DNA from 4 places in the Plantactinospora siamensis genome. Region 3 is predicted to be linked to each of the others. Evidence: riboswitches for the same ligand, from Rfam matches in the RefSeq annotation. Region 3 holds a riboswitch; each other region holds the start of a gene.
The links. Region 3 has a riboswitch for cyclic di-AMP ahead of ACFFHU_RS29790 (coiled-coil domain-containing protein). Riboswitches for the same ligand answer to the same signal wherever they lie in the genome.
Positions count from the first base shown of each region.

Region 1: it holds a riboswitch for cyclic di-AMP, as region 3 does, so the genes downstream of both, ACFFHU_RS03365 (C40 family peptidase) here and ACFFHU_RS29790 (coiled-coil domain-containing protein) in region 3, are expected to answer to the same signal.
Region 2: it holds a riboswitch for cyclic di-AMP, as region 3 does, so the genes downstream of both, ACFFHU_RS21605 (transglycosylase family protein) here and ACFFHU_RS29790 (coiled-coil domain-containing protein) in region 3, are expected to answer to the same signal.
Region 4: it holds a riboswitch for cyclic di-AMP, as region 3 does, so the genes downstream of both, ACFFHU_RS20250 (coiled-coil domain-containing protein) here and ACFFHU_RS29790 (coiled-coil domain-containing protein) in region 3, are expected to answer to the same signal.

Region 1 covers NZ_JBHLUE010000002.1:396,710-403,780, forward strand. The annotation lists gene ACFFHU_RS03360 (N-acetylmuramoyl-L-alanine amidase) at 1-1,103, opposite strand, end outside; cyclic di-AMP (ydaO/yuaA leader) riboswitch at 1,339-1,471, shown strand; gene ACFFHU_RS03365 (C40 family peptidase) at 1,608-2,516, shown strand; gene ACFFHU_RS03370 (pyridoxamine 5'-phosphate oxidase family protein) at 2,683-3,204, shown strand; gene ACFFHU_RS03375 (zinc metalloprotease) at 3,351-4,352, opposite strand; tRNA gene ACFFHU_RS03380 (tRNA-Gly) at 4,916-4,989, shown strand; gene ACFFHU_RS03385 (hypothetical protein) at 5,078-5,389, opposite strand; gene ACFFHU_RS03390 (YncE family protein) at 5,479-6,849, shown strand; gene ACFFHU_RS03395 (hypothetical protein) at 6,919-7,071, opposite strand, start outside.
Region 2 covers NZ_JBHLUE010000017.1:235,897-242,967, forward strand. The annotation lists gene ACFFHU_RS21590 (MarR family winged helix-turn-helix transcriptional regulator) at 1-164, shown strand, start outside; gene ACFFHU_RS21595 (MFS transporter) at 241-2,070, shown strand; gene ACFFHU_RS21600 (class I SAM-dependent methyltransferase) at 2,153-2,848, opposite strand; cyclic di-AMP (ydaO/yuaA leader) riboswitch at 3,067-3,238, shown strand; gene ACFFHU_RS21605 (transglycosylase family protein) at 3,239-3,937, shown strand; gene ACFFHU_RS21610 (aminotransferase class V-fold PLP-dependent enzyme) at 4,079-5,116, shown strand; partial or broken gene ACFFHU_RS21615 (ABC transporter ATP-binding protein) at 5,653-6,408, shown strand; gene ACFFHU_RS21620 (ABC transporter ATP-binding protein) at 6,491-7,071, shown strand, end outside.
Region 3 covers NZ_JBHLUE010000034.1:142,967-150,037, forward strand. The annotation lists gene ACFFHU_RS29780 (ABC transporter substrate-binding protein) at 1-1,138, shown strand, start outside; gene ACFFHU_RS29785 (NAD(P)/FAD-dependent oxidoreductase) at 1,077-2,480, opposite strand; cyclic di-AMP (ydaO/yuaA leader) riboswitch at 2,789-2,926, shown strand; gene ACFFHU_RS29790 (coiled-coil domain-containing protein) at 2,948-3,979, shown strand; gene ACFFHU_RS29795 (ATP-binding protein) at 4,156-4,584, shown strand; gene ACFFHU_RS29800 (glycoside hydrolase family 10 protein) at 4,847-6,304, shown strand; gene ACFFHU_RS29805 (LacI family DNA-binding transcriptional regulator) at 6,442-7,071, shown strand, end outside.
Region 4 covers NZ_JBHLUE010000016.1:625,842-632,912, reverse strand. The annotation lists gene ACFFHU_RS20275 (BON domain-containing protein) at 1-26, opposite strand, end outside; gene ACFFHU_RS20270 (hypothetical protein) at 493-864, opposite strand; gene ACFFHU_RS20265 (hypothetical protein) at 1,106-1,528, opposite strand; gene ACFFHU_RS20260 (STAS domain-containing protein) at 2,056-2,415, shown strand; gene ACFFHU_RS20255 (hypothetical protein) at 2,597-3,157, shown strand; gene ACFFHU_RS20250 (coiled-coil domain-containing protein) at 3,228-4,295, opposite strand; cyclic di-AMP (ydaO/yuaA leader) riboswitch at 4,299-4,428, opposite strand; gene ACFFHU_RS20245 (cation diffusion facilitator family transporter) at 4,572-5,483, opposite strand; gene ACFFHU_RS20240 (leucine--tRNA ligase) at 5,799-7,071, shown strand, end outside.

The sequences.
Region 1 (7,071 bases), on a different contig from region 3:
CAGGTGCCCTGTGCGGCGAAGCCCTCGTGCTCGATGCCCACCGACTTGGCGTTCACGTACCAGTTGCCGGCGTGCCAGGCCACGTCCTTGGTCTTGACGTGCTGGGCGATCAGCCCGTCGGCCGAGCGGATCGTGTAGTTCCAGCTCACGTACGTCGGATCCTTGATCAGGTCCAGCGTCGTGGCCCAGCTGCCCTCGGTGTCGTGGATGACGATGTAGTCGATCTTCTGCCGGGCCGGCCGGTTCGACAGGTCGTGGTTGCCGTAGTCGCCGGCCGTCGGCCCGTACTGCTCGTACGGCGCCGGCACGTCGATGCAGGCCACGTCCTTCGGGCACTCCAGGCCGTCCGGCCGCGGCTTGGGCGCGCGCAGGCCCAGCCGGTTCAGCCAGGAGCGGACCGGGTCGATCGCGCTCGCGGCCAGCCGCAGGTGGTGACCGTCGTCGGTGGTGCGCTCGGCGCCGGTCCGGATGGTGGCGTACACCTCGTTGGCGAACGCGGCCGCGGCGTCCGCGCTGTCCGCGCCGGAATACCGGGCCACCGCGCCGTACCAGGCCGCCGGGTCGCTCGCGCTCCCCGTCGGTCCGGCCAGTTCCTTCTGGTACGACGCCAGCAGCGCGGCGCCGCCGCGGATGTTGCTGGCCGGGTCGGTACGCAGCGCGCCGGCGCCGGCGCCGGTGAGCTGCTCGGCGGCGTCGACCGTCTGCAGGGACGCGGCCGGTGGCGCGTCGTCGGCCCTGGTCGCGGGCGGCTGGGCCCGCATCGGTCGGGCCGAGTCGCCGCGGGCGTCCTCGGCCGGGCCGTAGTGCCCGGACACCGGCAGCGCCCGGACGTGCGCGGCGTCGGTGAGGTGCATCGGGCCGTATCCGGCCGCGGTGCTCGGGGCGCCGGCGTTGGTGTCCCAACGCGACTCCAGGTAGGAGACGCCGAGCAGGACGCTCGCCGGTACGCCGTACTCGGCGGCCGCCGAGGCGTACTCTTGCTGCCGTGAGTCGTCGGATCCGGCGGCGACCGCCGGCGTACCGGTCGGGGCGAGCGACGCCGCGCCGACCAGTGCGGTGCTGAGCAGGATCCTCCTGCTCAGTGCGAGTTGCGGACGGTGCATCGAACCTCCATTGCCTGGCTGTGGGCTCCTGGTCACCCTCGTCCCTGCGGCGCTCGGCGTCAATAGACTCCGATCGGTCGGCAGGCGGCGTAGCTTTTCTTCATTTCCGACACCCTCCGCTACTGACCGTTATACATAACGATGGAACTTGCGCGTCGGCTTGCGCTGGCTCCCGGCGCTTACCTACTCTTGGTCACCGTCGAGCCGGTATCAGATCGTCCAAGGGGGACGGCAACGGCTCACACCGCCGAATCGTTGTATGAACCGGGGACCCACGTCCCAGGGGTGAATCCGCGGAAACGCGGTAGGGCGCCTTCTCTTCCGCCCGAACCCGTCAGCTAACCCGGTAGGCGGGGAAGGGGAGAAGGAGTACCAGCCTCGGTGGCAAGCCATGCCCCGCGGTCGGCTCCGGTACGTCCGGCTCGCGCCGGCGCCGGACCCCGGTCGCGCTCGCGTTGGTCAGTCGTTTCCGTCGCGGTAGCAGCGGTCGCCAGCGTCATGGCGATGCTGATGGGTGCCGCGCCCGCACACGCCGATCCGTCGACGGCGGAGATCGAGAAGCAGATCGACGACGCCTGGAACAAGCTCGAACCCACCATCGAGAAGCACAACGCCGCCAAGCAGGAGCTGGACGCCAAGCGCAAGCAGGCCGACGCGCTGGAGAAGAAGATCCAGCCGCTGCAGCTGCAGGTGGACCTCGCCATGAACAAGGTCGGCGGCTTCGCCGCCGAGGCGTACAAGGGCGACCAGGCCTCGGCCATCAACGCCATCCTCACCACCGGCAGCCCGAACGCGCTGGTGGACCAGCTCGAGCTGCTCGACCACTTCGCCCACCAGCAGCAGCAGGACGTGCAGGCCGCGTCCGACCTGCGGGCCAAGTACGCCGCGCAGAAGGCGCCGCTCGACCTGCTGGTGGCCCAGCTCACCGAGCAGGAAGCCGAGCTGGCGCAGAAGGCCAAGGACATCAACACCGAGATCGACCGGCTGCAGAAGCTGCGGCTCAAGGTGTACGGCAACGGCGGGGGCGGCGTGTTCGCGCCGGCGCCCTGCCCGGCCAAGTACCCGGGTGGCGACGCCGGCAAGGTGGTCAAGTTCGCCTGCAAGCAGATCGGCAAGCCGTACATCTGGGGCGCCGATGGTCCGAGCACGTACGACTGCTCCGGCCTCATGCTGGCGGCCTGGGCGCAGGTCGGGGTGAGCCTGCCGCACAACGCCGCCCAGCAGTACCACTCGATGCGCCACGTCAGCCGGTCCGAGCTGCAACCCGGCGACCTGGTCTTCTACAACGGCCTCGCGCACGTCGGCATGTACGTGGGCAACGACTGGGTGGTGCACGCGCCGCAGAGCGGCGACCACGTCCGGATGAAGAACATCGACAAGGGCAGCATCGTCGGCTACGGCCGGCCGGGCTGACCCACCCCGCTGTCCGCCCGGGCCCCGGGGTCGCGCACGCGACCACCGGGGCCCGGTGTCGTTGCGGGCGCCGGGCTGAAGCGACACGGTCCGGCACGGCGTGATTACCCCCGCCACGCTCGGCGTTTCCGTGGTCCTTCGTACACGCGTTCGATAGAATGATCCCATGGCATCCTGGACCGAGTTCGCCACCGACGAGCCCCAGCTCGCCGCGGCCATCCGTGGCCTCCTCCAGCAGTACGGGCCGGGGCTGGGTTACCTGGCGACCGTGCGCGCCGACGGTGGCCCCCGGGTGCACCCGGTGTCCCCGGTGATCACCGCCGACGGGCTCTACTGCTTCGTCGTCGACTCACCGAAGCGGCGCGACCTCGAACGGGACGGGCGCTACGCGCTGCACTCGTTCCCACCCGAGGACAGCGACGACGAGGCGTACGTGGCCGGTCGGGCCCGGCCGGTCACCGACCGCGCCCGGGTGGCCGAGCTGGCCGGCTCGCTCCGCGCGGCGCCGCACGTGGACTGGCGATTGTTCGAGTTCAGCGTCGACGTGGCCATGGTGGCCCGCCGGGGCCCCGGCGCCGGCTCCCTCGACGGCGCCGGGACGGACCGTCCCGGCGTCCAGGTCTGGCTCGACCCCGCAGCCGCCGCCCAGAGTGAAAGGAAGGGCCCCCTGTTATCGCTTTCTGCATAGGAAGGGCCCCTTCTTAACGCCAACCGGCGCCGGCCCCCGCGTGGGGCCGGCGCCGGTTCGTGGGTGGGGACGGGGGTGCGGCGGCCGCCGGGCGGGGGCCCGGCGGGGTGCGGCGGCCACCGGGCGGGGGCCCGGCGGCCGGTCGATCAGGAGGCGCGGTACGTGTTCCAGCCGCTCAGCATCCGGCTGGCCTGACCCGCGGTGAACTGGTACATGCACGAGTCGTACGTGTAGTCCATGAAGTTGTGGATCGGGTCGGTACCGGGCGCGGAGCAGGTGTCCCGACCGGTCGGGCACTGGTAGGCGGCCGACGCCTCGGCGGGGGTGTCCGAGACCTGGTCGCCGCTGCCGGAGCAGCCGCCCTGGAACGTGTGGTAGAGGTTCAGCCAGTGGCCGATCTCGTGGGTGCCGGTGTCACCCTGGTTGTAGTTGGTGGCCGTGCCGCCGGGAAGCGACTCGTTGAGGGCCACCACGCCGTCCTGGAGGCTGAGGTTTCTGGTCGGGAAGGTGGCCCAGCCCAGCAGGTTGTCGCTCAGCTCGCCCAGGTAGAGGTTGAGGGTGTTCTTGCCGCCCTTGTGCAGGGCGTTCTTCATGGCCCGCTCGGCCGAGGAGCCGTCGACGATCGGGTACCAGCTCGGGTTCACCGTGCGGTCGATGCTCTGCAGTTGGAAGCCGAACGCCGTGGCCACGCCGCCGGTCGACCCCGCGTACGCCTGGTTGAGCACGCTGATCTGCGAGGTGATCATCGAGTCCGGGATGTTGCCGCCGGCCCGGGTGCTGTCCCGCTGGATGACGTGCACCACCACGGGGACGGTGATCGAGGCGGTCAGCGTCGGGCCGAGCGCCTTCCCGCGGGACCGCTCGGCGGCGGTGGCGGCCAGGTCGGCCTCCCGCTGGGCCACCTGCGCGGCGGTCAGCGAGTCGGGGTCCTTCGCGGCGTGCCCGCCGGCGCGTACCTTGGCGGCGGCCGGCGCGGCGGCGCTGCCGGCTGCCGCGGTGCCGGCCGAGGCGCAGCCGTGCGGGGCGGCGGCGAGCGCGGCGGCCGGGGCGGCCGCCACTCCGACGGCGGCGCTGCTGATCATGAGAGCCAGAGAGGTCGATGCGACTCCGGCGGATCGCCAGGTCGGCAGGTGTTGACGCAGCCCCATGGGCTTACCTCTTCTCCTGACGGTGCGACCCGGGGGTGTGTCGCACCGATGCGAAATCGTGCGCCAGACGTTACAAGACATCGAGAAATTTGAGAACATGAGTCACGTATCGATCATGTTTCGTGCCCCCACTCGCGGCCGCCGACCGCCGCCGGCCGCCGACCGCCGGCGGGCGCCGACCGCCGGCGGGCGCGGTTGCCGGCCCCACGCGCGGTTCAACGGCGGCCCTCGCGGGCTAACGACGGCCCTCGCGGTTGGCTGCGGCGCTCGCCGCTCGCTCGCCGCTGCCGGCCGGCCGCGCCCGCCCGCTCGCCGCTGCCGGCCGGCGGCGGCCGCCCGTTCACCCGCTCGCCGCTGCCGGCCGGCGCCGCTCGCTCGCCGCCCGCTCGCTGCTGCCGGCCGGCCGGCGCGGCGCCCTCGGCCGCGCCCCCTGACCTGGAATGTGAATCTTGGACCGAAACCGTTCGCGGCGGACGGTTTCGGTCCAAGATCTGGTTGGCGCGCCGCGCGGAGAGGTACCTGGATGCACCATGCCGGAGCGACCGGGTAGAGTGGGCCCGCCGGCGGGTGTAGTTCAATGGCAGAACATCAGCTTCCCAAGCTGACAGTGCGGGTTCGATTCCCGTCACCCGCTCCATACGAAGGCCCTGGTCGTGGCATGAGCCACAGCCAGGGCCTTCGATGTTGCTCGGGTCAGCAGCGCCCGACGGGCCATCCGCGGGCCACTAGCCACGCTTCTTGCCCCGCTCGTGCAGCGCCGGCAGGACCGCCGCCGGCGCCGAGACAGCCCGTCGGCCAGCCCGCGACTTTGGCGGACCACGAACGATCCCGACGCCGCGCACCTCGGTGAACGTCTGCCGAACGCGAACCACCCCGGCGTCAGCGTCGACGGCTTGGTCCGGCAACCGCAGGCCGATCATCTGGTCGTATGCGGCCAGGGCCAGGGCCAGGGCGTGGACCTGCTGGGCGATGCCGGCCTTCGCCGAGTCGGCAAGCCGCCGACGGATGGTGTGGTCGGAGCAGGTGGTGGCGCCCACCTGTCGCAGGTAACGCAGCCCGCATCTCCGGCGCTCTCCACAGTGGCCCGATGATGACTTCCCGGGCACAATCCACCCGAAGGGACAGCATGCATCGCCTGTCTGCCAGTATCGCTGCCGGCGCGTTGGGACTTGGGCTGCTCGCCACCGGCCAACCCGCCGTGGCGGCGACCTCCTACGACCAGCCTCTCGTGACGGTCAACTCCACGCTCGTCAACGTTGGCTTCTCCGACATGGTGAAGAGCGCCGCCACCGGCCGGATTCTCATCTCGAGCGGCAAGGACTACGACACCCTCCAGGTCGCCGACCTGGACGGCGGGATCATCGGTACCGTTCCCGGCCAGGCGGGCGCGAGCGGGCTCACGTTGAGCAAGGACGGGCGTACGGCGTACGCCGCGCTCTTCGACGCGGGTGCCATCAGCGCCATCGACGTGGCCACCGGCACCGAGACGGCGCGATACGTCGTCGGCGCCGACACCTGCCCGTACGATCTCGCCCTGGCCGGCGGCAAGCTCTGGTTCAGTTATGGCTGTTACGGCATCTCACCGGCCCGTCTCGGCTCGGTCGACCTTGGGGATCCGGCCGCCCCGATGACCCTCGACCAGGGTGACTACCTGACCTTCACCCCCCGGCTGGAGAGCGGGTCGATCGACGACGGGCTGCTCTTCGCCGTGGTGGAGGGCGTCTACCCTAACCGTCTGATCAGCTATGACGTGTCGGGCGGGACGGCGGTGCGGCGTACCGCGCTGGAGGACACCCTCCAGAGCGTCTCCGAGTTCGCCGTCACCCCCGACGGCTCCGCCGTCATCGTGGCTACCCCCGGCGAGTACCAGTTCACCACCAAGCTCGCCCGGTACTCCGCCACCGACCTGACCGAGCAGGGCCGGTACGCCGTGCCTGGCTCCGTCGTCTCCCTCGGCGTGGAACCCGACGGGCGGATGGCCACCTACTCCGACGACCAGGGGCTCGCCTACTTCGCCCCGGGGGAGTACGAGCCGCGCTGGATGGTCTACCAGGACTTCGCCCCGGGCCTGGAGCCGGCGCACCGCGGGATCGCGCTCGGCGACCAGGACCGGCTGTACGTGGCCACCCGCTACATCAGCAACTCGATGATGAACCTGACCGCCGTGGACGCGGTGCAGCCGCCGGTCGAGGTCACGCCGCTGGAGACCTCGCTGAGCGTCGACGCTCCCGCCTCGGTGGCCGTACGCAAGCCGGCCAACTTCACCGGACGGCTGGCGACCCTGGGCGACACGGAGGTCGGCGTGCAGACGGTGCATGTGACCCGCGAGGACAAGCGGGGCGCGGTCGCCCTGCCCGACGTGCAGACGGCGGCCGACGGGTCGTTCACCGTCACCGACGTGCCGCGGGTGGCCGGTGCGACCAGCTGGCGATTCGTCTTCGACGGCACCGAGCAGCTTTACGGGTCGAGGTACCTGGTCCAGCTGAAGGCCAGTTAGTCTTCCGGTCGGCGGCGGCCGTCCCCGGACGGCCGCCGCCGACCCCACCGAGCCGCTGGACTGAGGCGGCTAGCCCTTTCGCCAGTCGGTGAGCAGTCGGTCCAGCTCGGTCGCAGCGGCGAGGGGATCGGTCGTCTGCAAGATCTCCGCGACCGGCTCTCGGCAGGACGGGTGCCCGGACCACACGATATAGCGGTCCGGGTCGGCGGCGACGCCGATGAA
Region 2 (7,071 bases), on a different contig from region 3:
GCCGGGCGCGCGCGGCGAAGCTGCGGGAGCTGCTGGCCGGGCTGCCGGACGAGGACCGCGCGGCGCTCGAACGGTCGCTGCGCACGGTCGACCGGCTGGCCGGGCCGGCGAATGATCGACCGGCCGGCCGGGTCGGCGAACACGAGGGGGGAACGACGACATGAGCGAGCGCAGCGAGCTCATCAACGGGCGCAGTGCGGTGGAGTCTCATGGCGGCTCCGAGCGAAGCGAGGAGCCGACATGAGCACGAGCTTCGACGTGTCGGGCTCGCCCGGGCGCGGCGGCGCCCGGGGCGCGCTCGCGGGCGGCGCCGAGCATCCGCACTACAAGTGGGTGGCGCTGTCCAACACCACCCTCGGCACCCTGCTGGCCACCATCAACTCGTCGATCGTGCTGATCTCGCTGCCGGCCATCTTCAACGGCGTACACCTGGATCCGCTCGAGCCCGGAAACGTCAGCTACCTGCTCTGGATGCTGATGGGCTACATGCTGGTCACCGCCGTGCTGGTGGTCACGCTCGGCCGGCTCGGTGACATGTACGGCCGGGTACGGATCTACAACGCCGGGTTCGCGCTGTTCACCATCACCTCCATCCTGCTCTCCGTCGACCCGCTCGACGGCGGTGGCGGCGCGCTCTGGCTGATCGGCTGGCGGGTGCTCCAGGCGGTCGGCGGCTCGATGCTGATGGCCAACTCGGCCGCCATCATCACCGACGTGTTCCCGGCTCGGCAGCGGGGCACCGCGCTGGGCATCAACATCGTGGCCGGCATCGCCGGCTCGTTCATCGGACTGGTCCTCGGCGGCGTGCTGGCCGAGTGGAACTGGCGCTCGGTGTTCTGGGTCAACGTGCCGATCGGGATCGTGGGCACCATCTGGGCGTACCGGTCGCTGCACGACACGGGGTTGCGCCGGCCGGCCCGGATCGACTGGTGGGGCAACCTCACCTTCGCGGTGGGCCTGACCGCGCTGCTCGCCGGCATCACCTACGGCATCCAGCCGTACGGGGGACACACCATGGGTTGGACGAGCCCGTGGGTGCTCGCCGGCCTGATCGGCGGGGTGGCCATGCTGGTGGCGTTCGGTCTGATCGAGGCTCGGGTGGCCGAGCCGATGTTCCCGCTCAGCCTGTTCCGCATCGCCGCCTTCAGCAGCGGCAACGCGGCCGGTCTGCTCGCCTCGGTGGCCCGCGGCGGGCTCCAGTTCATGCTGATCATCTGGCTGCAGGGCATCTGGCTGCCGCTGCACGGATACAACTACGAGCAGACCCCGTTGTGGGCCGGCATCTACCTGCTGCCCTTGACGGTCGGTTTCCTGGTTGCCGGGCCGCTGGCCGGCGCGCTGTCCGACCGGTTCGGCGCGCGGTTGTTCGCGGCCGGCGGCCTGGTGGTGATGGCCGGGTCGTTCGCGGGGCTGCTGCTGATCCCCAGCGACTTCAGCTATCCGGTCTTCGCGATCCTGGTGTTCCTCAACGGCCTGGGCGGTGGGCTGTTCTCCGCCCCCAACACCTCACTGGTGATGTCCAGCGTCCCGGCCCGGCTGCGCGGCGCGGCCTCCGGGATGCGCGCGACGTTCCAGAACGCCGGCATGGTGCTGTCGATCGGGGTGTTCTTCTCGCTCATGGTGGCCGGACTCGCCTCGTCGCTGCCGGGCACCCTCGACTCCGGACTGACCGCCCAGGGCGTACCGGCGTCGGCGGCGCACACGATCGCCCAGCTGCCGCCGGTGGGCACGCTGTTCGCCGCGTTCCTCGGTTACAACCCGATGGCCGCGCTGCTCGGCCCCGCGCTGCTCGGCGCGCTGCCGGCGGCGAACGCGCACACGCTCACCGGGCGGCAGTTCTTCCCGCACCTCATCTCCGGCCCGTTCCACGACGGACTGGTGATCGTGTTCTGGCTGGCCATCGTCATGGCCCTGATCGGCGCGGTGGCCTCGCTGCTCACGCCGCGCGGCCGTCCCACCGACGAACCGGACCTGATCAGCCGGGAGGCCGAGCTGGCCGACGAGGTGGCGGCCGTACCGCTGTCGCCGGCGTCCCGGTCCGCCGGTCCGCTCGCCGGCGAGGCCGGCTGAGCCGTCGCCCAAGATGGACGGCGAGGATGCCCCGCAGCCCGCGCGGGGCGGACACCGGATCGCCGCCGCCGGCCGGGCGGTCTCAGGCCGGCCTCCGGGCCCGGAACGCGAGCATGGTGGGCACGGGTGACCCGCCCTCGGCGAACCGGTCGAGGGTCAGCCCGGCGGCCAGGACGCCGTGCAGCAGCTCCGGCAGCGGCCAGTGGCTGGCGCCGACCTTGTCCCGCAGCCCCTGCGAACTCCACGACTCCATCGTCCAGTGACCGTCCAGATAGCCCGGCCGGATGACCACGGCCGCCGGGTCGGTCCGGTCGGCGAACCCGCCGCAGAAGCACGGATGCACGCCCACGTGCACGAACACGCCGCCCGGCGCCAGCACCCGGGCCACCTCGCGGAGCACGTCCGGGTACCGGGGCATGTCGGTGTGCGCCATCACGGCGGTCACGGCCGGCAGCGAGCCGTCCCGGAACGGCAGCCGCGCCGCGTCGGCGCGGACGGCGGGCAGCCGGTCCCGGGCGTGCTGGAGCATGCCGGCCGACAGATCCGCGCCGACCGGCGTCCAACCGAGCCCGCGCAGCTGCGCCGCGTACTCTCCGGTGCCGCAGCCCACCTCCAGGCAGGGGCCGCGGCCCGGGCCCAGCAGCCCGGCCAGCGCCGTCCGGATCCCCAGCGGGTCCCCGGCGGCCCGCTGTGCGGTCAGGAACTCATGCTCGTACCAGTCCGCGATGCCGTCGTACGCCGCCCGCCCCGCCGCGGCCCCGGCTCGTGTCTGCTCCATCACCCCATTCGACCGGTACGCCGGCCGGGCCGCGACCCGGAACCGGCCGCGTTCGCCGCGGGCTGAAGACCAGCCACACCTCGCCCGAAAGTCGGGGTACACCGGCCAACCAGGCAGAATAGCAGCGTTGAGTGCTGACTGGTGAGTAAGTCCACAATCAGTGGGCGGCGGCGAGAAACGCCGCCTAACGTCGCTGAGGTCCGCAATCGCGGGCACCGAGGTCGGTAACGCCTAATCCATGCCGCCGGCCGTCGGGACCCAGTCAAGGGGCATGGAGCGGGGGACCCAACGTTCCTCGGTGCACGTCACCTCGGGGTGAAGCCGCCAACGGCGGCCGGGCAACTCGGCCCGAACCCGACAGCTCACCTCGTCGGCGTGGAGGGCAACCACATGGCAACGCAGTACACCGCCCGGCACCGCCGGGTCACCGCCCGTCGGGTCGCCGTCGGCACGCTGGCCGTCGGCGCCGTCACCGGCGTCGCGGCGCTGTTCGGCCCGGCCGCTCCGGCGAGCGCCAGCGTCAACTGGGACGCCATCGCACAGTGCGAGTCCGGTGGCAACTGGCACATCAACACCGGCAACGGCTTCTACGGCGGCCTGCAGTTCACCAAGGGCACCTGGGCCGGTTACGGCGGGACCAAGTACGCCTCGCGCGCCGACCTGGCCTCCCGCGGCGAGCAGATCGCGGTGGCCGAGAAGGTGCTTCGCGGCCAGGGCATCGGCGCCTGGCCGGTGTGTGGCAAGAAGGGCGGCTCGACCAAGCACTACAGCTCGAAGTCGTCGAGCTCCGGCTCCTCGTCGGACCACCGGTCGGAGCGGGCAGCCTCGCGCGGCACCGTGCGGCACGCGCCGAAGAGCACCGTGCGGCACGCGCCGAAGAGCACCACCCGGCACAGCGCCCCGGCCGGGACCACCGCGCGCCGGGCCGCGGCCACCGGTGCGTACGTCGTCAAGCCGGGCGACACGCTGTCCACCATCGCCGAGGTGCAGCGCGTCTCCGGTGGCTGGCACGCGCTGTACGAGGAGAACAAGCGGACGGTCGGTGGCAACCCCAACCTGATCTTCCCGGGTCAGCGGCTCAGCCTCTGATCGACAGCTCCACGGCACCACGCGGACGCCCGGCCGGTTCGGCCGGGCGTCCGGCATGTCCGGGCCAAATCGGCGCGGTCCGGCCGGCCTGCGGGCCGGGGCCGCAGGGACCCGGGTCCCGGCCGGCATAGGGTGGCCGGCATGGATCTGGCCGAGGCGCAGCGGCTCTGGGAGCCGGAACCGGGCTGGCTCAACACGGCGAGCTACGGCCTGCCGCCCCGACCGGCCTGGGACGCGCTGCAGGCGGCCCTGGCCGACTGGCGGGTCGGCCGTACCTCCTGGGAGGGCTGGGGGGCGGCGAGCGAACGGTCCCGGGCCATCTTCGCCGAGCTGATCGGGGTGTCCGCGGCCGACGTCACCCTCAACGCGACCGTGTCCGCGTTGCTCGCGCCGGTCGCGTCGGCGCTCCCGTCCGGCGCCGTGGTCCTGGCGCCGGAGATCGAGTTCACGTCGAACCTCTTTCCCTGGCTGGCCCAGGCGGATCGCGGGGTGCGGGTGCGGACCGTCCCGGCGCCACGGCTCGCCGACGCGATCGACGCCGGGACGCACCTGGTGGCGTTCAGCCTGGTGCAATCCGCGGACGGGTCGGTGGCGCCGTACGACGAGATCGTGGCGGCCGCCCGACGGCACGGCGCCCTGGTGGTGGTCGATGCCAGCCAGGCCTGCGGCTGGCTGCCGTTCGACGCGCTGGCGGCGGACGCGGTGGTGGTCGCGGCATACAAGTGGTTGATGGCCCCGCGCGGCGCCGCCTTCGGCTATCTCGCGCCCGCGCTGCGCGAGCGGCTGATCCCCTCGGCCGCCGGCTGGTCCGCCGGCCGGGAGGTGTCCGAGTCGTACTACGGGCCGCCGCTGCGGCTGGCCGACGACGCCCGGCGGTTCGACACCTCGCCCGCCTGGTTCAGCTGGGTGGGCGCGGCCCCGGCGCTCGACATCCTGCGCCGGGTGGGCGTGGCGGCGGTGCAGCGGTACGACGTGGGGTTGGCCAACCGGTTCCTGGCCGGCCTCGGCCGCCCGCCCGGAAACAGCGCCATCGTCAGCGTGGACCTGCCGGACGCGGCGGACCGGCTGGCCGCGGCGAACATCCGGGCCGCCGTGCGGGCCGGGCGCCTCCGGGCGTCGTTCCACCTCTACACGACCGTCGACGACGTGGATCGGGCGGTGGCCGCGCTGACCCGCTGAGCCGGTCCCGGTCGCCGCCCGGCTACCCCGGCCGTCGCCCCGGCTGGCCCGGCCGTCGCCCCGGCTACCCCGCCGCCTCGGCGGACCGGCGCGCCGGTCCGCGGGCGCCCCCGGCCCGCCCGGCGCCTCGGCCCGTCCGGCGCGGCCGGTCCGCCGCCCCGGGCCACCCCGGCCGCCGGCGCGGCCCGTCCGGCGCGCCGGTCCGCCGCCCCGGGCCACCCCGGCTGCCGGCGCGGCCGGTCCGGCCGGCGGCAACGCTCCCGTGGTGGCGGCCGGCCACATGCCGTCGGCCCGACCGGGGCGGCGCCCACATGCGGCGCGCCGAACCGGCTGGGGACCGAGCATCATCGATGGCTGGGCGGGCCGGCCAGCGGCCGGAGCATATCGACCCGGCACGAGAAGAGCGGCCCGAATGTGTGGCGCGGCCCCATGGCCCGGCCCGCCGGACTGCCCGTACCTTTCCCCAGACACGAGGCCGGTTGTGACCGCGGTCACCGCGGCGCTGGCCGTGCGGGCGGCGGAGGAGGGGAGGGGCGATGACCGATCAGGCGGCGCTGTCCGTACGCGGGCTCACCCGGGACTTCCGCGGCTTCCGGGCCGTGGACGGGGTGGACCTGTCGGTGGCGCCGGGCACCGTCCACGCGCTCGTGGGTCCGAACGGCGCCGGCAAGACCACGCTGTTCAACCTGCTCACCGGCTTTCTGCGGCCGACCGGGGGCCGGATCGAGCTGGGCGGGCGGGACGTCACCGGGCTGCCGCCGGAGCGGATCGCCCGGCTGGGCGTGGCCAGGTCGTTCCAGATCACCAGCCTCTTCCCGCAGCTGTCCGGACGCGAGCACGTGGAGCTGGCGTTGGCCAGCGGCAGCGGGCTCGGCTGGCGGTTCTGGCGCTCGGCCCGGCTGATGCGCCGGTACACCCCCCGGGCCGCCGAGCTGCTCGATCTGGTGGGCCTGGCCGAGGTGGCCGACGTGCCGGCCGAGGCGCTGGCCTACGGCCGCAAGCGGGCGCTGGAGCTGGCCATCGCGCTGGCCCTCGAACCGACGGTGCTGCTGCTGGACGAGCCGACCGCCGGGATGGGGCTGGAGGACGTGGACCGGACGGTCGACCTCATCCAGCGGGTCCGCGAGGGCCGCACGGTGGTCATGGTCGAGCACAACATGAGCGTGGTCGGCCGGCTCGCCGACACGGTGACCGTGCTGCAGGCCGGCAAGGTGCTGGTCGAGGGGCCGTACGAGCAGGTCCGGGCGGACCAGCGAGTGATCAGCGCCTACCTGGGCGAGCCTCAGCGCGCCGGGGGAGAGGCGTTAACAGGGGGCCCTTCCTCTACAAAAAGCGATAACAAGGGGCCCTTCCTTGCACCGGAGGAGGCGGCGGATGCTGCGGATCGATGACCTGTGGGCCTGGTACGGGGAGGCGCAGGTGCTGCGCGGGGTCGGGCTGCGCGTCGACGCCGGCGAGGTGGTGACGCTGGTGGGCCGCAACGGCGCCGGCAAGTCCACCCTGCTGCGCTGTGTGATGGGTCTGCACCCGGGGCAGCGCGGCACGGTGGAGCTCGAGGGCCGGGACCTGGGGCGGCTGCCGGCGCACCGCCGGGCCCGGCTGGGCCTCGGCTGGGTGCCGGACGACCGGGGCAGCTACGCCAGCCTGTCGGTGGCCGAACAGCTCACCCTGCCGCCCGCGGTCGGGCCGCAGCCGTGGCCGCTGGAGCGGGTGTACGACGCCTTCCCGATCCTGTACGAGCGGCGCGCCGCCCCGGCCACCACGCTCTCCGGCGGCGAGCAGCAGATGCTGGCGCTGGCCCGGGTGCTCCGGATGGGCGCCCGGCTGCTGCTCTGCGACGAACCCACCGAGGGGCTGTCCCCGCTGCTGGTGCAGCGGGTCGGCGAGATCCTCGGCGAGGCCAAGCGGCACGGGGTGACCGTGCTGCTGGTCGAGCAGAACCTGCACTTCGCCAC
Region 3 (7,071 bases):
CACCATGTGGATGGCGCCGGTCGGTGGTCCGCTGGAGTCGACCTGGTGGGCCGACCGGGTCAAGCAGTTCACCGGCAGGTATCCCAACGTCACCGTCCAGGTCGAGGTGGTGCCGTGGCCGGATCGCGCCAAGCGGTTGGCCGAGGCGGTAGCCAGCCACCACACGCCGGATGTCGCGTATCTGATCCCAGACGAGGTGGCGAGCTATGCCGACCAGAAGCTGCTGGTGGACGTCTCGGACGTGATCGCCGACGACCGCGGGGACTTCCGGCCCGCCGCGCTCGACGCGGTCAGCTCCGGCGGCGCCCTGTACGGCGTACCCACCCTGATGTCACCGGCCACCACGATCTTCAACCGGAAGGTCGTCGACAAGGTTGGGCTGACCCCGCTGCCGCAGACCTGGGACGACGTCCGGAACGCAGCGCCACGGCTCAAGCGGGCCGGCTACTTCACCACCACGTACGACGCCACGCCGGCCGCCACCCTGGACGGCACCTTCTTCCCGCTGCTGTGGCAGGCCGGCGGCGAGGTCCTCAATGCCAGCCGGACGAAGGCCGCGTTCAATGGACCGGAGGGCGTGCGGGCGCTGGACTTCGCGGTGTGGCTGGCGGACAACGGTCACCTCCCGAAGGACGCCCTCGACGGGCCGGCATCGGGCGGGAAGGCACCAGCCGGGCAGGGCAAGGTGGCCATGCTCTACTCCCAGTCACTCGGTGCCGCCCGGCAGGGCGGGCTGGCCGACTCCGACATGCTGCTCGCGCCGCCGCTGCGCGACCGCAGGTCGGTCGGCTACGCCGCCGTAGGCGGGTACTCGATCTTCAAGACCTCGACCAGCCAGGCCGCCGCGAAGGCGTGGGTGGACTGGCTCACTGCTCCGGAGCAACTCCGGCAGTTCCTACCGCCACGGCGGCAGCTCTCGCCCCGCACATCGGTCACCGGCCTCTACCCGACGGGCTCGCCGGAGGCTCAGGCCGAGGCGTACCTGCCGCAGATGACCGCCGGGCTGATCCATCCCCAGGCGCGCAAGATCATGGACCTGATCCGCCCGCACCTCCGGGCGGCCCTGCTCGGCGAGGTCAGCTCGCGGGAGGCTCTCGACGCGGCGGCCCGGCAGGTTGACGAGCTGCTCGCCGGCTGACCAACGGCTCGGGCAGCACGCCGGCGCCGGCCGGCGCCGGCGTGTGCGCCGCCACCGCCCAGTCCCGGCGCGGGGCCTGCACCTGGGCCAGCGGCACGATCTCGCGCCGGAACAGCAGCGCGAGCGCCCAGTCGGCCGCCACCCGGGCCTTGCGGTTCACCGTGGGCACCATCATCAGGTGGTACGCCCGGTGCACGAGCCAGGCCACCAGCCCGCGCATCCGGATCCCGTAGATCTCCGCGGCGCCCTGGTGCAGGCCCAGGCTCGCCACCGAGCCGGCGTTGGCATGCCGGTACGGTCGCAGCGGCCGGCCGCGCAGCTCCCGGACCAGGTTGTCGGCGAGCCGCCGGGCCTGCCGCACCGCGTGCTGGGCGGTCGGGGCGCAGGTGGCGTCTCCCGGCACGCTGAGGTCCGGCACGGCCGCGCTGTCGCCGGCGCCCCAGGCCGCGGGCACGCCCCAGACCCGCAGCTCGGCGTCGCAGCGCAGCCGGCCGGTCCGGTCGACCGGCAGGCCGCTCCGGGCGGCCAGCGGGTTGGCCCGCACCCCGGCGGTCCACACCACCGTCTCGGCCGGGAACTCCTCCCCGTCGGAGAGCACCACGTGGCCGCCGACCATCGAGGTCACCCGGGTGCCGAGGCGTACCTCGATGCCGCGCCGGACCATCCGCTGGGCCACGTACGCCGACAGCCCGACGCCCACCTCGGGCATGATCCGGTTGGTGGCCTCGACCAGCAGCCAGCGCAGCTCGTCGGCGGACAGCTCGGGGTAGTACCGGAGCGCGGACCGGGTCATGTCGGCGAGCTCGGCGCAGCCCTCCACCCCGGAGTAGCCGCCACCGACGAAGACGAACGTGAGCGCGCGGCGGCGCCGGGCCGGGTCGTCGGTGGCGGCCGCGGCGTCCAACCGGGACAGCACGTGGTTGCGCAGGTAGATGGCCTCGCCGATGTTCTTGAAGCCGATGCCGTGCTCGGCCAGCCCCGGCACCGGCAGGGTCCGGGTGATCGAACCGGGCGCCAGCACCAGGATGTCGTACGGCAATTCGAAGGCCGGGCCCTGCGGCGGCGCGATCGTGGCCACCCGGCGCTGGTGGTCGGCGAACGACACCTCGCCGACGATGACCCGGCAGCCCGGCAGCATCCGGCGCAGCGGCACGACCACGTGCCGCGCCTCGATGGAGCCGGCCGCGGCCTCGGGCAGGAATGGTTGGTAGGTCATCGTGGGCTGCGGGTTGACCACTGTGATCCGCGCCGCACGGGGACTGAGCTTGCGGCTGAGGCGACGGGCGGCGAACATGCCGACGTAGCCGCCACCGACGACGAGAATGTGCGCTGGCTGGAGCATGGCGGGAAGGCCGTCCTCTCATCCGCCCGCGGCGTCCGCTCGCGGGCCTTCCTTCAGCGTGCGCAACGGCGCTGGCCGGCCGCGTCCCCCGGCGGTTGGGTCCCGATCCCCCGCCCGAGTGACGCCGTCCTCGTCACTCTGCGCAGTCGGACCATATGTACGTCGACCAATGCAAAAAGCCGCCAGAATCGGCTCCACGTTGGACGTCTACGTGACGGCTCAGCTACGGTGCGACGTTCCGGTGGATACGCGAATCACCGTGCGGTAACCTCACGCCCGGTCATCGCCTTCAGGCGCGAAAGGCGTCTGCGGTGGCACCGCCTAATCGCCCCCTCCGGGGCGAGTCGGGGAACCAGGTAACTGGGGCGAATCCGCGTCACCCGCGGTAGGGGCAGCTTCCGTCCCGAGCCCGACAGCTAACCCGGCCGGCGGTCAGGGAAGGACAGAGCGGATTGACACTCCGACCGATGTGGTTGGGCTCGCTGGTGGCTGCGGTTGCCGCGCTGGTCGTGGCGGTCGGCCCCGGTCCCGCCATGGCCGCCCCCGGCACGCCGTCGCCGTCCAGCTCGGGGCAGGGCCCCGACGAGCAGGGACCGAGCGGCAAGGACGGCGACGACAAGCTGCTCAGCGGCGCGCTGGAGACGGCCAACCGGAACTACGTGGCCGCCAAGGCCAAGCTGGACAAGACCGTCGCGCGGCAGCGGCAGCTCGCCGATGAGGCGAAGCGGGCCGACGAGGACCGGGACCGGCTGGCCCCGGACATGAGCCGGATCGCCGTCTCGTCGTACCGGGTTGGCCCGGCCGGTCGGGCGGCCATGCTGCTCGGCAGCGCCTCGCCGAGCGACTTCCTGGCCCGGGCCACCGGGTTGGACGAGATCAACGCGGTCAACGACGGCAAGATCGCCGAGCTGAACGAGGCCAGCCACCGGGCGGAGGCCGCGCGCGCGGCCCTCGACGAGCAGGTCCAGGAGCAGCAGCGGCTCACCGCCGTGATGGCCAAGCAGAAGCAGGACGTGGACAAGTCGCTCGACCTGCTGGGCGGCAACCGGCAGATCGGCAAGGGCTTCGTGTCGGCCACCTCGCCGATCGCCAAGGCCGCGCCGCGGGCCGCCGACGGCAGCTTCGCGCCGGAGTCCTGCAACCGGGACGACCCCACCACCGACGGCTGCATCACGTCGCGCACGCTCAACGCCTACAAGGAGACCCGCAAGGCGGGCTTCAACCGGTTCGCGGGCTGCCACCGCAACGGCGGCCCGTTCGAGCATCCGAAGGGCCGGGCCTGCGACTGGTCGCTGATCAACCGGGGGTTCGTGCACGCGCAGAACAGGGATCAGATCCTGTACGGCAACAACCTGGCCGCGTTCCTGATCCGCAATGCCGACCGGCTCGGGATCTACTACGTCATCTGGTACAAGCAGATCTGGTTCCCGGCCACCGGATGGCGGGCGTACCACGGCGAGTCGGACCACACCGACCACGTACACATGTCGTTGCTCTGACGCGTACCCGCCAAAGATCCGCCCGCGGGCGCCGCGCTCCACGCGCGGCGCCCGCGGCGTTTCCGGGCCGTCCGGCCGCGACGGCGCTCCCGGTGTCGCGCACATCACCCGCGGGCGGTCCACCGCTCGCGACGCCGGCAGGGATAGCGCGGTGTCACCCGGGGTAAGCAGGAGCGATGGGATCGCTGCGCACCTCACCGCCGCTGCCGGAAACCGTCGAGGTACGGCGGTGGATGCTGGCCACCCCCGCCGAACTCAGCGGGTTGCGCGCGTCGCTGCACGAGGCGTTGACCGGCAACGTGCTGGCCGATGGTGAGAGCCTCGACGACATCCCGGAGCAGGTGGTGCTGGTCGCCACCGAGCTCGCCACGAACGCGCTGCGGCACGGGATGCCGCCGACGATCATCCGGTTGCTGACCTACGACGACCACTTCGTGCTCGACGTGGCCGACCACGACCTCGCCTCCGTACCGGAGCTCGCGGACACCAGGCCGCAGGGCGCCAGCGGCCGCGGCCTCCAGCTCGCCCGCGCGCTCTCGTTGGACGTCGGCTGGTACGCCACCGACGACACGAAGCACATCTGGGCATCCTTCCCCCGCTCCTGATCCCGGAATCCTCCCCCGCCCCGCCCCGCCCGCGGCGACGGCGACGGCGACGGCGACGGCGACGGCGACGGCGACGGCGAAACTATCGGAACCGGTCCGGCGAGCGCTTTCCGGCAAGCGCAAGACATCCATGTCCTTGATGTTTCGGAAAGTTTATCGGTAACATGCATCGACATTGGTCGAGGCGTTGCGCGGCCGGGCGATTGCCCTCGCCCCCCGCGACATCCGGCGCCTCGCAGCCTCAGCCCGGAAGGCGACCCGCATGAAACCCGATCCCATCCCCGACCCGAGCCGCCCCAGCCGGGGGCGCCTGCCCCGGACGGCCGCGCTGACCGGTGCGGCCGGAACGCTCGCCGCCGGCCTGGTGCTGGTCCTGGCCGGCACGGCCAGCGCCGGCACCACGCTCGGCACCGCGGCCGCCGAGAAGGGCCGGTACTTCGGCACGGCCGTGGCCGCGTACAAGCTGTCCGACTCCACCTACTCGGGGATCCTGAACCGCGAGTTCAACATGGTGACCCCCGAGAACGAGATGAAGTGGGACGCCACCGAGCCCAACCAGAACCAGTTCAGCTACGGCAGCGCCGACCAGATCGTCAACTACGCCCAGTCGCACGGCATGCGCGTACGCGGTCACGCCCTGGCCTGGCACTCCCAGCAGCCCGGCTGGGCGCAGAACCTCTCCGGCACCGCCCTGCGCAACGCGATGATCAATCACATCACGAACGTTGCCGGCCACTACAAGGGCAAGATCTACGCCTGGGACGTGGTCAACGAGGCGTTCGCGGACGGTGGCGGCGGAGGCCGGCGCGACTCGAACCTCCAGCGCACCGGCAATGACTGGATCGAGGTGGCGTTCCGCACCGCGCGCGCCGCCGACCCCGGCGCCAAGCTCTGCTACAACGACTACAACACCGACGACTGGAACCAGGCCAAGACCCAGGGCGTCTACAACATGGTCAAGGATTTCAAGGCCCGGGGCGTGCCGATCGACTGCGTCGGCTTCCAGTCCCACCTCAACAACCAGTCGCCGTACCCGAGCAACTACCGCACCACGCTGTCCAACTTCGCGGCGCTCGGGGTGGAGGTGCAGATCACCGAGCTGGACATCGAGCAGGCCAACACGACCTGGTACCGCAACGTCACCAGCGACTGCCTGGCGGTGGCCGCCTGCGCCGGCATCACCGTGTGGGGCATCCGGGACTCGGACTCGTGGCGCTCCTCGCAGAACCCGCTGCTCTTCGACGGCAGCGGCAACAAGAAGGCGGCCTACACGGCCGTGCTGGACGCGCTGAACAGCGGCACGCCGGTCCCGACCACGGCGCCGCCGACCAGCAACCCGCCCACCTCGGCGCCGCCCACCAGCCCGCCGCCGACCTCCGCGCCGCCCACCTCGGAACCGCCGACGAGCCCGCCGCCCGGAAACGCCGGCTGCACCGCGTCGGTGACGCTCAACCAGTGGAACGGCGGCTTCGTGGCCAACGTCCGCGTCATCGCCGGCGCGGCCGCGCTGAACGGCTGGAGCGTCACCATCGCCCTGCCGTCCGGCGCCTCGGTGACCAACACCTGGAGCGCCCAGGCCAGCGGCAGCAGCGGCGCGGTCCGGTTCGCCAACGTCAACTACAACGGCACCGTGGGGGCGGGCCAGTCCACCGAGTTCGGTTTCCAGGGCACCGGGACCGGACCCGGCGCCGGTTCCGTCCAGTCCTGCACCGCCGCCTGAGTTTCCGACCGAGGTTGGTCGAGTCGACGGTTCCGACGGGCCCCGGTCGCCGCGGCGACCGGGGCCCGTCGACTGACTCTCGAAACTTTCGCAGATATGCTGCTGCCCAGGGCACGAGCGGGAGTCGAGGAGCCGGGATGCCAACTCAGCGGGCGACGCTGTCCGAGATCGCGACCGCGGCCGGGGTCTCGATCCCGACCGTCTCGAAGGTATTGAACGGCCGCCCGGACGTCGCCCCGGCGACCCGGCAGCGGGTTCAGGCGCTGCTCGATCGGCGCGGCTACACCGCCCGCCGCGCCGTCCGGCCCAGTGACGGCGCCGGCCTCATCGACCTGGTGCTGCGCGACCTGGGCAGCCCGTGGGCCATGCAGATCATCGACGGGGTGGAGGAACACGCCTTCCGGGCCGGCATGGCGGTGGTGGTCTCCGCCGTACACGGCCGGCACCGCAGCCGGCCCGACCGGCAGTGGATCGAGCAGCTCTCCGCGCGGCGCTGCGACGGCGTCCTGCTGGTGTTGTCGGACCTCTCCGACAGCCAGCAGGAGCAGCTCGACGAGCTGGGCATCCCGGTGGTGATCATCGACCCGGCCGGGCAGCCCCGTCCCGGCATCCCGTCGGTCGGGGCCACCAACTGGGCCGGCGGGGTGGCCGCCACCGAACACCTGCTGGAGCTGGGACACGAACGCATCGCGGTGATCAGCGGCCCCGGCGAGGTGCCGTGCAGCCGGGCCCGGGTGGACGGCTACCGGGCCGCCATGAACGCCGCC
Region 4 (7,071 bases), on a different contig from region 3:
TCGGTGCGGGCCATCGTGCTGACCATCGGTCGGCTCCCTCCGACTCGGGCGCGGCGGGCGCGAACCCGGCGCGGTCCGCGCGGGCGCGGCCGGGGCCACCCCGCGCCCTCCGATCGTCGCGCCGGGCACGGTGAACCGCCCTCACCCGGGCGGGGTGAGTCGCGCCCGAGGGTACGTGCCGACCCGTCCGTTTTACCGATGGGTGCCGCACCGGACAGCCTGTTCCGGCGGTCGGATCTGCGGCAGCCGGAGGCCGCTCGGCAGGATGGCATGGAGAATGGTTGCGTTCGGTGAGCGGAGCGCGACAGCATGCGGCGGGGTGGCGGACGTCGTCGCCGGCAGTCCGGAGGTGGCGATGGACCGGCAGGCCGCGGGGCTGTTCGTCGCGATCGTGGCGGCCGGCCTCGGGCCGGCGCTCTGGGTGGGCAGCCTGCTCGCCGGCCCACCGGACCCGCCGACCAGCTCGCCCGACGCGGCCGTCACCCAGCCCGATCAGGACATCGTCCCGGCGGAGAGCACCGACGCCGCGCAGTCGCCCAGCGCCGGACCGGGCAGCGCCGGTCCGCGCCGCGGTGCGCCGGTCACGCGGTCGCGGGCGGCCACCGGCGGGGTGGGCGCGTCGGGTGGGGGCGGCAGCCGCGGAACCACTTCGGGCGCCGGTCCGGGCGGCCACCGGACGGCGCCGCCGGCGCCACCCACCGGCGTCCCGACGACCGCGCCGACCCGGTCGTCGGATCCGGTCGCCTCCTCGCCGGCCTCGTCCGCCGGGCCGCAGAGCTCGTCGCCCGGACCGGCGTCCAGCGGGGTCACCGAGGGCAGCGCTTCGCCCTCGCCGACCGGCGGCGCCGGGCCCACCGGAAGCACGCCGGCGAGCGGCAGCGCCCGCCCGGCCGACCGCGCGACGCGAAGTTCCAGCGCCCGGCCGGCCGAACGCGCGACGCGAGGTTCCGGCGCCCGCCCGGCCGGCCGGGCGACGCCGAGCGGCAGCGACCGGTCGAGCGGCGCGCCGAGTGAGCCGCCGGGCTCGGTCGGGACGGGTCGAGCGGGCTGATCCGGGCCGGAGGCCGCGCCGCGGCGGCGACCCGGCCCGGAGGACAGCCGTCAGTCAGTTGGCGGCCGCCGAGCCGGGACGGTCGACGTCCACGAACTCGACCTGGTCGCTCGAGCCGAGGGCGGCGTTGTCGCGGGCCATCGCCGTCCGGGCCGCGGTCCCCGCGGCCCAGCCGATGGCCGCGCCGATGAGACCGGCGCCGATGAGGTAGCCCCAGGGGAGCCCGGGGCGCCGGCCGGCGAGCGCGTCGAAGGCGAGGCTGGCTCGCTGCCAGGCCTCGTCGGCAACGGTGCCGACGCGGTCGCGCGCGTCGTCGGTGAGTCCGGCCGTGGCCGACCTGGCCGTCTTCGCGGTGTCCAGCGCGGTGTCCCGGACGGTCTCGCCCGCCGAGTTGACCGCGGCGACCAGATGGTCCCACGCCTGGTCGGCGATCCGCTCGGTCCTGCTCCGGCGGTCCAGCAGGTTGGTTCCGAACATCGGTGGTTCCTCCTCGGCTGCCGAACGTCGCTGGCCACTTCGGACAGAGGCGTTCTGTTCGGCGCGGTTTGCGGGTGCTGCATCCGAGGTGCCCGCGCACGCTGGGTGGCAAACTCGCGATCACCGCCGGAGCGGTGGGCTCGAAGAGCGAGAATACCAGCACGATCCGGACATGCGGGGCCTCGCCGCCCGACCGGCGCGCGCGGAAGCCGACGGTGGCGAGCGCCACCCGGCCCGATCATCGGCCCTGATCATCCGGTCGGCCCACGGCGGCGGCGTCGGCTGGCGTCGGCATTTTCGGCTGGCATCGTGGCCGTGGGCGGTTAGGGTGGGAGCCCGTGGCCGGCGGCGTGGGGTCCGCCGGTGTCGGGGAAGATTGGGCGAGTTGCCCGGAAATGTACGGGTGATTCGCGGTCGCGGCCTAGATTGCTTCCCCGGAGGGGTGGCGACCTGCGTTGCCGAGGAATACGCTCGGTCGCGGCCCGCGTACTTAGAAGCGCCCGGTACGGGCGAGTGGAGGTGCTCGCGTGAGCCTGTCGATCAGCACGTCGATCCTGCCCGGTGGCATCGTGGAAATCTCGCCCGAGGGAGAGATCGACGTCGACACGGCATACGAGGTGCGCGAGGCGATCGCAGGCGTGCTGGCCAAGGGCCGACCCTCCCGGATCGAGCTCAACATGTGTCGGGTCGGCTTCATCGACTCGGTCGGCATCAGCGCGATGGTGAGCGGCTTCCAGATGGGCGAGGTGAGCGGCGTCCGGCTGGTCGTGACCCAGCCGAGCCGGTTCGTCCACCGGCAACTCTGGGTGACCGGGCTGCTGGGGCTGTTCGGCGCGCCCGAGCCCTATTTCGCCGGGGTGCCCGAGGCGCCCGTGCACAACGGCTGAGCGGCCGACGTCTCCCGGGGCATCGGCCCCGCCGGCTACGCCCTCGACGTGGCTACGCCCCCCGACGCGGCTACGTCCCCGACGCGGCTACGTCCCCGACGCGGCTACGCCCCCCGACGTACTCTGACGGTCGCCCGCGGGACCACGACCTCGCGCCGGTCGAGGCGGCAGCATCGGTCGCATGAGGGTTCCGCCGCGCATCCGTAAGACCCTGCTGACCGCGCACGTGGCCACCTCGGTGGGTTGGCTGGGCGTCGATCTCGCCCTGCTCACCCTGGGCATCGCCGGTCTGGCCGGCGCGGACCGGGACGTCGTCTATCCGGCCGCCGCGCTGCTGGCCACGCTGCTGTTCGCCCCGCTCTCCGGCGCGGTCTGGTTGATCGGCGTGCTGAACGCGCTGCTCACCCCGTGGGGACTGGTGCGCCACCGCTGGGTCGTGGTGAAGCTGCTGATCACCAGCGCCATGCTCGGGCTGGTGCTGTTCGTGCTGCTGCCCGCCGTGCGCGGGCTCGGCGAGCTGGGCGGGGCGGCGCCGATGCGGAGCCGGATCGATCTGGTGGTCCCGCCGTCGGTGTCGTCCAGCCTGCTGATCTTCATGACGGCCGTGTCGAGCTTCAAGCCCTGGGGGCGGACCCGCCGGGGCCGCCGGAACGTCCGCGCCGCCGCGCCCGTGCGCCCCGACGCCGCCGGTCCGCCCGCCGAACCCGTGGCGCGAGATCGTGGAGTTCTGTACCGGCCGTAGCCGGTACAGAACTCCACGGCCCGGAAGTCTCCGGCGTGGCCGACCGGGCCCCGCCGCCGGGAACGTGCGGTCAGTAGACCGACAGGTGTACGTGGTTCGTGTGATCGCTGGACGGGTCGCCGTTGCCGCCGCTGTACGCCTTCCAGCCGCTGCTGGGCAGCCAGATCCGCTTGAACCAGATCACGTAGAGCACGGCCAGCCGGTCGGAGTTCTTGATGAAGTACGCCGCGAGGTTGTTGCCGTACGTCTTGTCGGCGCCGCTGGCCACGCCCTCGAAGCCGCCCTTTGCCGCGGCGAAGTCGCAGGCCCGCCCCTTGGGGTGCTCACCGGACCCGCCGTTGCGGTGGCAGGAGACGAAGTGCGTGAAGCCCGCGGCCCTGGCCTCGTTCATCGCGTGCAGGGTGCGCGGGGTGATGCAGCCCGTGGTGGTCGGGTCGTTGACGCTGCACGACTCGGCCGGCCAGGAGCCGTCGGAGTTGCGCGGCGCGGCCTTCGCGACCGCCGTCGAGGTGCCGCCCGGGCTGCCCGTGTCGCCGGTGTCGCCGGACCCGGCGGTGCTCCGGCCGCGTGCGGCGACCGCGAGGGCCTGCTCGGCCTGCTGCTTGCGCTTGCCCATCACGGCGAGCTGGGTGCGCTGCTCGGCGATCTCCTTCTCCACCGCCTGCTTGGCCCGGCTCTCCTGGTCGCGGGTGTCGAGCAGCGCGCGCAGCTGCCTGTCCTCGTTGCTGGCCACGACCTGCAGTCGGGCCGCGGTGTCCAGGAAGCCGTCCGGTGAGTCGGAGTTGAGCAGCGCGGTGACCGGGCCGATCCGGCCGGTGCGGTACGCGGCGCCGGCCAGGTTCCCGACGGTCTGGCTGCGCATCCGCGCCTCGCCGTCGAGGCTGTCCAGGTGGCTGGCCAGCTCCTTCTGCCGCTTGGTCGAGTTGTCGAGCTTGGCCTTGGCGTCCAGGTAGCCGCGCGAGGCGGCGTCGAGCTGCTGTCGGAGGGTGTCGCTGCCGCCCTCGTCGTCGGTGCCGTTCGGCGCGGCCGCCAGCGCGGTGACCGGTCCCGCCGAGGCGGGGAGGGCGGGCACGGCGCACGACAGCGCCGCCCCGAGAAGCGCCGCGATGACGGCGGCGGTGCGTCGAGCAGGTGCCATGAAGCGTCCTTCCGTCAGCCGCCGACCGGGTTAGCTGACGGGTTCGGGACGGAAGATCCCTACCGCATGACGCGGATGCACCCCTGGTACGTGGTTCCCCGGCTCGCGTAGCGCGATTAGGCGGCGGCTTCTCGCAGGCGCCGGTGGGCGCCTACCGGCGAGAGGCCGGGGCCGAGTTTACGGGCGGGCGCGGGAGCGGTCCCGGTGGCCGCCCGGTGCGTCGGGCGGAATGTCCGAAAAGCCGGACCGGTCGGGTGAAAATTAAGGATCTCCTAATCACCAGTCGGTCCGGCCGCAGCCGTCGGGGCGGGCCTCGGGCTCCACCTGCAGCGTGGCGTGATCGATCCGGAACTCCTCGTGCAGCGCCGAGCGCGCCGCGGCCAGCACGTCCCCGAGCTCGGCGCCGGGCCGGACCGTGAGGTGGGCCGAGGCCACCTCCATGCCGGAGGTGAGGGTCCAGACGTGCAGGTCGTGCACGTCGGCCACCCCCGGCACTGCGCACAGCCGGGCCCGCACCGCCGGCACCTCGAGGTGCTCGGGGGCGGCCTGCACCAGGATCCGCACCGCCGCCCGACCCAGCCGCCAGGTGCGGGGCAGGATGAACAGGCCGATGCCCACCGCCACCAGCGGGTCGGTCCACCACCATCCGGTCAGCGCGATCAGGCCGGCGGCCATGATGACCCCCAGCGAGCCGAGCAGGTCGCCGAGCACCTCCAGGTACGCGCCGCGCATGTTGATGCTCTCCTGCGCCCCGGAGCGCAGCAGCGCGAAGGCCACCACGTTGGCAGCCAGGCCGAGCACGGCCACCACCAGCATCGGACCGGTCAGCACCGGGGACGGGTCGGTGAACCGGCGGACCGCCTCGGCCAGCACGTACAGGGCCACGCCGGACAGCAGCACCGCGTTCGCGAGGGCGGCCAGCACCTCCAGCCGGTAGAGGCCGAACGTCCGCTGCTGGTCACTGCCGGACCGCCGCGCCGCGGTGATCGCCGCGAGCGCCATCCCGATCCCGAGCACGTCGGTGAACATGTGGCCCGCGTCGGAGAGCAGCGCCAGCGAGCCGGTGGTGAAGGCCGCGCCGGCCTCGACCAGCATGAGGACGGTGAGCACGCCGACGGCGGCCCACAGCCGTCCCCGGTGTTGGCCCGCGGCGTGCACCGACTGCCCGTGGTCGTGACCCGCGCCCACCCGTCAACCCTCCGTCGTCGTCCGGACCCGTGGCCCAATGTATGCTCACATTGCTATATGTGCAACCGACGGAAAAGGGACGCCCGGCACGGGGGACGTTGCCGTACCCTGACGGCATGGGAACGCTTCTCCGCCTTACCGAGCCGCGCTGATCGCCGGGACCACCGACAGCGCGGCCGCCCCTCGTACCCGAGGGGCTTTTTTGTGCCCAGGACCCGCCCGGGCCGCGCTCCCGCCGATCGACCGCGCCGTGGTGGCCGCGCCCGACCCCGGGCCCGTCGATCGGCAGCAGCGAGAGCGCGAGGAGACCCGATCATGCGCGAGCACGCGCCGGCCACGTCCCACCACCGCGGCGAGCCGGCACCGACGTACGACGTCCGGGCCGTACAGGAGAAGTGGCTGAAGGTCTGGGCGGAGCTCGACCCGTTCCGGCGCCGGGACGACGGCCGCGAGCGGCGCTACCTGGTGGACATGTACCCCTATCCCTCCGGCGACCTGCACATGGGGCATGCCGAGGCGTGGGCGCTGGGCGACGTCATCGCCCGCTGGTGGTTCCAGCGCGGCTACGACGTGCTGCACCCGGTGGGCTGGGACTCGTTCGGGCTGCCGGCCGAGAACGCGGCCATCCGGCGCGGCGAGAACCCGGCCGCGTGGACCGAGGCCAACATCGCCACCCAGGCCGAGTCGTTTCGGCGGTACGCGGTCAGCTTCGACTGGTCGACCCGGCTGCACACGCACGACCCGGAGTACTACCGCTGGACGCAGTGGCTGTTCCTGACCCTGTACGAGCATGGCCTCGCGTACCGGCGCTCCTCGCCGGTCAACTGGTGCCCGGGCGACCGGACCGTGCTGGCCAACGAGCAGGTGGTGGGCGGCCGGTGCGAGCGGTGCGGCGCCGAGGTCACCCGGCGCGAGCTGACCCAGTGGTACTTCCGGACCACCGCGTACGCCCAGCGGCTGCTGGACGACCTGGTCGGGCTGGCGGGGCGCTGGCCGGACCGGGTGCTGGCGATCCAGCGGAACTGGATCGGCCGGTCCGCCGGCGCCGAGATCGACTTTGCGGTGCCGGGCCGGTCCGCGCCGGTCACCGTCTTCACCACCCGCCCGGACACCGTGTTCGGCGCGACGTTCCTGGCGGTCGCCCCCGACTCGCCGCTGGCCGCCGAGCTGGCCGAGCTGGGGTCGCCGGGCGCCCGGGCCGCCGGCGCCGACAATGCCGGGGCCGCGGGCGCCGCCGGCGCCGTGGCCGCCGGCCCGGACCGGCGGGCGGACCTCGACCGCCACCTGCTCGGGGTACGCCGGCTCAGCGAGCTGGACCGGCAGGCCGAGAGCCGGCCGGGCAGCGGTGTCTTCCTGGGCGTGTACGCGGTCAACCCGGTCACCGGTCGGCGGATCCCGATCTGGGCAGCCGACCACGTGCTGGCCGACCACGGCACCGGGGTGGTGATGGGCGTGCCCGGGCAGGACCAGCGGGACTGGGCCTTCGCCACCGCGTTCGGGCTGCCGATCGTGCGCACCGTCCAGCCGCCCGCGGACTTCGCCGGCGAGGCGTACCCGGGAGAGGGCCCGGCGGTGAACTCGGCGAACG